DNA from 3 places in the Vibrio diabolicus genome. Region 2 is predicted to be linked to each of the others. Evidence: predicted binding sites of a transcription regulator. Region 2 holds the regulator's gene; each other region holds the start of a gene.
The links. The regulator PurR, encoded in region 2, represses purine synthesis genes. The targets are predictions, from matches to a motif close to TNANGNAAACGTTTNCNTNA.
Positions count from the first base shown of each region.

Region 1 (2,278 bases), 270 kb from region 2:
CCTTGAACGGCCTCTTCGGTGGTTTTTCGTCGCGTAAGGACAACACCTAAACGACGGCGACCATCGATTTCTGGCTTGCCGAATAGACGAACTTGCGTTTGAGGTTGAGCTAAGGCTTTGGTTAGGTTGTCAAAGCGAATGTTTGTAGAAGTCCCTTGACCAAGAATAACGGCCGACGCAGATGGACCATATTGTACGATATTATTAATCGGCATTCCGGTAAATGCACGTACGTGGAGAGCAAACTCTGACATTTCCTGAGAAATCATAGTGACCATGCCTGTATCGTGTGGGCGAGGAGAGACCTCATTGAAAATGACCTTATCGCCTTTAACAAATAACTCTACACCAAAGATGCCGTAGCCACCGAGTGCGTTGACTACTTTCTCTGCCGTGTATTCTGCTGCTTTTACTGCGTTTTCTGACATGGCTTGTGGTTGCCATGATTCGCGGTAGTCGCCATCTTCCTGACGATGGCCAATTGGAGCACAGAAGTGAACACCGTCAACGGCTCTGACGGTCAATAAAGTGATTTCGTAATCGAAGTCGATAAAACCTTCCACGATCACGCGACCTGCCCCCGTACGTCCGCCTTCCTGTGCGTAATCCCATGCTTTTGCTACGTCGTCTTCGGTCTTGATGACACTTTGCCCTTTACCTGAAGAACTCATAACTGGCTTTACTACGCACGGGATGCCTACATGCTCAACCGCGGCTTTGAAGTCTTCAAAAGTATCTGCAAAACGATAAGGTGATGTCGTCAGTTCTAGTTCTTCTGCAGCCAAACGTCGGATACCTTCACGATTCATTGTTAGCTTGGTTGCCTTAGCGGTTGGAACAACATTCAGCCCTTTTTCTTCAAGCTCTACCAGTTTGTCGGTTGCGATAGCTTCGATTTCAGGTACGACGTAAGTAGGTTGTTCCTTTGTAATAACTTCTTCTAAGGCGCTTCCATCTAACATATCGATGACGTAACTACGGTGAGCAACTTGCATCGCTGGAGCATTAGCATAGCGATCACAAGCAATCACTTCTAAACCAAGTCTCTGACATTCAATTGCGACTTCTTTACCGAGTTCGCCAGAGCCTAAAAGTAATACACGGGTAGCATTTGCGCTGGTTGCAGTGCCAAACATAGTGTTCCCTTACAAAATAGAGTGGTGAGACAGAAATTGCAGGAGATCATACTGAAGTTTCATGACAAAGCAAACGTTTGCTTTTGGTTTTTAGGCAATAAAAAAGCTCTACATGCCGTAGAGCTTTTTATACTGAAATTGTCGCTTATACGTTGACAAAACTAAGTGGAATATCTGGATTCAACGCTTCTAACGTTGATTGCGTATCAGCCAAATGACTGATCTTGCCTTCTGAGTTTTCTACCAGAGCAGCGGCTTTGATATTGTCAAAAGTTTCACCCGCAAGTAGTACTTGGATCAGCGCAACTTGTAATGGCGGCAAGCTAGGGTTAAACGCCGCATTTTCCGCATAAGCACCTTGGAATACACGGCCGCTAGCCATTTCTAATGCTAAGCCACTCAAGTTGTTGGTATATGGTGAGTGGCTCATGTTCATCGCTTCAACAGCGCTTTGAATTAGAGTGTCTTCATCATCGCATGAGAACTGATGCTTTACTTCTGCCATTAAGCCGGATTCGATACCGAGATCGTTTGGTCCAAAGGCTTCAGGTAGGTATTCATGCAGCGACTTTTCTTCGCGTTCTGGGAGCTGAATTTTAAGCTCGTTTGCGGTAGATAACTCGTTCATGAACTGACGGCAGTGACCACATGGGCTGAAGTTAATAGTGATATCTTTAATACCACGTTCACCTTTCATCCAAGCGTGGCTAATTGCAGACTGCTCAGCGTGAACTGTTTGACCTAACTGAACACCAAAGAATTCCATGTTGGCACCGAAGTAAAGGCGACCTGAGAGACCACGAACGATAGCACCGACATAAAATTCAGAAAGAGGAGCATAGGAATATGCTGCGGCAAAAGGAAGTAGAGCAACACGAAGCTCTTTATCTGATAGACCGGTAGCTGAAAGCAACTGCTCAAACTGTTGAACTGAAAGCGTAGCATCAAAATCATCAGCTTGGATGATAGGAGCAAGTTGTTTGGAAAGTGCTTCTGGAGCGCCTGCTAGCGCCTGTTCAATGCGACTTTTCATGTTGAATCCTTGTTATTGCATGGACAGTTATTCTATGTGAAGGATAGAAATGTTCCGTGCGTTAGATCACGATAAATAATGCAATTGATAATTCTGTTACATAATTAGA
Region 1 is NZ_CP042451.1:1,875,009-1,877,286, reverse strand. Features, by position in the region: gene purT (formate-dependent phosphoribosylglycinamide formyltransferase) at 1-1,136, opposite strand, end outside; gene cdd (cytidine deaminase) at 1,282-2,169, opposite strand.
Region 1: a site for PurR is predicted at 1,202-1,221, ahead of purT (formate-dependent phosphoribosylglycinamide formyltransferase). Genes of this name have one in related genera too.

Region 2 (2,278 bases):
GTTGCCAGTCGTAAGTTAGGCAAATCTTTTAAGCGATTAGGCTTTGTAGTTGCTTGCTGTTCTTTTTCAAGCTTTGCCTTTTTCAACGATTGGTTAGCTACTTCGATTAAGCGTTCGCTAGACTCCCATAAATCGTTGGAAATTGCGTAGTACTTAGTAACGACTGGGAAGCCACGTTTTTTATAAACGTAAGGCTTTAGCCCTTGTTTCTCGAAGTCAGATGAAGTTTGTTGGTCTGCTCTTATATGAAGCTGATTATTTACAACTAGTGCAAACATTGTTTCATCAGCGAATAGTCCGAAGCCACCAAACATTGAGCGCGACTTGATATTACCAAGTGCCTCAAATAGCTTCATAGAGTCTTTGAGTATCGGTTTATCCATGTTTTGTTATCTCGGTGTAATTAATATTACGCCACCAAAAGTCAGGTCCGAGAGAGTAGCAAACATGCGCAAAAGCAATGTCATTACAGGGTAAAGTCATCGCTTGCACACTTGCCATCGGTAACCCCGCTACCTTCCATATAGTACTATGGTTCAGGCCGGAGGCTTTGCGTCCCACCCTTTCGAATGGTTTGCCCTGTGCGTGACAGAATGAGCATACTTCGTATATTGAATTAACATCACGTTTTACCCGTAAAAGTGTGATTTTGGTTCAATAAAAAGTGTCGACAAGCGCATATTTGTGCATATTTGAGAATAAGGCGGGATGATCTCGAGGTTGTGAGCGAGTGTGATTTACCTACATATAAAACAGAGACTTAGAGATTCGAGATTTTTTGTCTAACAAACCTAAGTCAGGGAAAAGTTATTTAGATACAAAAAATAAGCGCCCTTTTAGAGCGCTTATTTGACATCGTTATATTTGGCGAATTTTAGTTCATTTTCTTCACGGTGTTTCGAATTACAAGCTCAGGTTGCATTTCGAAAATTCGCTTTTCGTGTTCTTTATCTTTGATTCGCTCAAGTAGGATCTCGAACGCATTTTTACCCACACGACGTTTAGGTTGGTGGATAGTGGTTAACGGTGGAGAGAAGTATTCCGCAAGCTCGATGTTGTCGTAGCCGATCACTGAAATATCATCAGGAACTTTGATACCGTTTTGTTGTAGGCGGCTCATTAAGCCCAAAGCCATTGTGTCGTTAAAACAGAATACCGCTGTCGGACGTTTGTCCATTGCTGTAATTTTATCTGCGACTAAGACGGCCGTATCACATTCAAAGTTACCTTCAAGGATCCAATCTTCATTTACAGCTAGGTTTGCTTCGCTCATCGCGCGACGGAAACCTGCAATGCGCTCTTGGCAAGCAAGTTTTTCAAAATGACCGCTTAGACAAGCAATATCAGTATGGCCATTGTCGATCAGATGTTTGGTTGCGATGTAGCCACCTTCTTCTGAGTTATCCATGATCTTGTCCGCTTGTGAGCTTTCTGGACCCCAATCCATGACCACTTTAGGAATGTCGGCATGACGGTCAAGCATCTCTTTAAGCTCTTCGGTTAAGTCAGAACACATCACTAGGATGCCATCAACACGTTTTTCAGCCAGCATACGGATGTAATCGCGTTGTTTTTCGTAAATCCCACCCGTATTACACAGAATCAGAGTGTAGCCTTGGCGGTAACAGTAGCTCTCAACCCCGTCAATCACTTCTGAGAAGAATAGGTTGGTTGACTGCGTTACTAACATGCCAATAGTACGAGTTGAGTTGCACTTTAGGCTGCGTGCAACCGCACTTGGCGCGTAATTCAACTCGTCCACGGCTTTCATTACTTTTTCTTGCGTTGCTTCTGCAACGAAACGCGTTTTATTGATAACGTGCGAAACTGTCGTAGTGGAAACGCCGGCTAAGCGAGCAACGTCTTTTATAGTGGCCATAAATGGTGTCCTGTATCGAGCTACTGAAATATGTCGTGTTGGATGTACCTGATGCTCTAATGGTTTTACACCCAGCAATCTAAGGTTGGCGCTAAGTGTTTCGGCAGCGGTTGGTCCAAGCACGACAAAAGGGTACGTAGCAGCATCGGTCGATGAATTTTATCTTTTTTCTATCTGATGAGAAATTGCCATCAACCTGTTAAAAAACACAAAAACCGCTATATTTCAGCGGTTTACATATAAATCATATTTAATCGTTTGCGCTCACATTTTAGCCCTATGTGGACTGACTAGCAATGTTTTCAGCAAGAGATTTGTGTATTTGAAGTCACATTTTGACTGCTAAATAACCAAGCGTCTTTGAGCTAAGTTAAGGCAAACGAATAATATACCCAACTT
Region 2 is NZ_CP042451.1:2,140,021-2,142,298, reverse strand. Features, by position in the region: gene FR741_RS10190 (TfoX/Sxy family DNA transformation protein) at 1-383, opposite strand, end outside; cyclic di-GMP riboswitch class I at 500-589, opposite strand; gene purR (HTH-type transcriptional repressor PurR) at 875-1,879, opposite strand.

Region 3 (2,278 bases), 230 kb from region 2:
AATCTAGCGACAGTGCTAGTCAATCAATCCGTATTCTTTGCTCAGAACTTCGATGATTTCCGCTTTCGGATTCTCACTCAAATGAATCGGCTTGCCTGTAATCTTCTCGGCAATACCAATGTAGGTGCTCGAAATCGCCATCAAAGATTCGACGGGTAAAGCATTATCACGAGCGAGTGCTTCGCGCTCTGGCATACGTTCTTTGTTTAGCAAGATATCTGGGTCAGGGAAGTGGTTAAGTAGGAACTGGCGGAAACCTTCTTTTGAGTTCTCTACGATGTGACCTGCTTGGTACTCTTTAGCATCCCATATACGAGACGAGTCTGGTGTACCCACTTCATCCATGTAAATCAGCTTTTCATTGCCAGCGGCATCATGAACATAACCAAATTCGAATTTGGTATCGACAAAGATTTGGTCGATTTCTTCTAACGCTTGGCTGATAACGTTAAAGCCTTCTTTCAGCAGTTTTTCGTAGAGTGCGATATCGTCGGCACTTGAGAAGTTAAATGCTTCGTAGTTGTCTACGATGTTTTGACGAGTAATATTCACGTCGTCCGCTTCTGGCACACCGGGAATGCCTTTTAGAATGCCTTTTGTGGATGGGGTCATGAGCAACTCTGGCAGTGCTTTGTCTTTTCCTAACCCTTCAGGAAGTTGGATTCCACAAAACTCGCGCTCGCCATTTGCGTAAGCGCGCCACATCGAACCCGTGATGTATTTGCGGCAGATGGCTTCTATTTTTACCGGTTTGGCTTTTTGTACAATCCAAACAAAAGGGTGAGGAATGTCTAGAATATGGCTATCTGCTAAGCCATTTTCTTTGAACAGTTTGAACCAGTGATTAGAAATCGCATTAAGCGCAGCCCCTTTACCAGGGACACCATTAAGACCACCTTCAGCATGCCAAATACAATCGAATGCAGAGATTCGGTCGCTAATCACCATGATAGCCAAAGGCGCATCTGGAGCGACATCGTATCCTTTTTCTTTGATCAGTCGGGCGCTGTCTTCTTCAGTTAACCAGTAAACTGAACGAACTTTTCCGCTATGAACGGGTTTATGGGTGCGAATTGGCAGGTCGTCATTGACGGCAAGTACTTGATTAGCAAGGCTCATTGCGACATTCCTATCATCTTAATCAAACGTCAGAAAGAGAAGATATTCAGCAAAGTTTGGGCGCTGAATAAATCGAATGTGGGCATCATACCAGAACTATTTTAACTCGCCAGAGAAAAAGCAAACGTTTGCTTGTTTTCTTTAATACAAAAAAATGCCCCCTTAAAAAGGAGGCGAGATGCAGGATGGATAACGTCGAACTTATTAGTGGTACTTATTAACTCTGCCTTCGACGAAAAAGACTTCACACTGATAGCGCTGCGCCATGTCGCGCAACATAGATTGATTCATAAGTGCAATTTTATTTGATGCAACAACAGCACTGGCATTGCCTGATCGGATGGCTTTGATCACGATCTCGACTTCTGAAAGCTGTTGAGAAGGCTTCATTTGAATCACGTTTCTACAGCAAATATTAGAAGCAGTGAGTTGTTCAAAGTCAGGGCGAGGGCAGTCTGCTGTAAACAAAATCCATTGTTTCTGCTGCGATAAAACAGCCAGCTTAGATAGAAGCTGATCCGAAACGGCCATGGGCTGAGTTGCTTGTGCCAATACGTTGTAACGAGAGTATGTATGAGATTGACTTTGTAACTGCATCTTACTGTTCCTTTATACATGCTGTATGTGTATACAGTAGTTTGTTTTGGCGACCTGATCAACCCGTTTCTCAAAAGCTATTTGCGGTTTTTTGAGAAGAAAATAAAAAGATTATATTTTAAGTGTTTGAATTTATTTGATTATTTTTCATTTCTGATATGTCTAACATCAATTTAAAAATGTGAGATGAGTAGCAAATTGGACGAGATACATACAGGGGGTCACTACTGTATATACAGGTGTTTTTTCACGGGCAGTGGTTTGTATACAGTAGGAGAGGGGCTGATAACCGATGCGACATGCTATGTAGGATAGGAGGGAATACGAGATAGAGATTGGAAATAGGGCTTGGCCGATCAAAAAAGCGCCTTAAAAGGCGCTTTTGAAAATCAGTTCCGTTGATTCCGTCTTGCTTAGCTCGCTCGTTGCAAGCGTTCGCGCATTTGCAATTCGCCTTGGTTAAATAGGCGCACGTCGATTTTTGCCATGTCGTAACAAGCTTTACATGAGTAATGGTGCTTGCCATCTAAATAATCGTGACGAGTTACAAGACTAGGTTTTT
Region 3 is NZ_CP042451.1:1,913,097-1,915,374, reverse strand. Features, by position in the region: gene FR741_RS09200 (phosphoribosylaminoimidazolesuccinocarboxamide synthase) at 16-1,119, opposite strand; gene FR741_RS09195 (SulA-like leucine-rich domain-containing protein) at 1,324-1,716, opposite strand; gene FR741_RS09190 (hypothetical protein) at 2,130-2,278, opposite strand, start outside.
Region 3: a site for PurR is predicted at 1,236-1,255, ahead of FR741_RS09200 (phosphoribosylaminoimidazolesuccinocarboxamide synthase). Genes of this name have one in related genera too.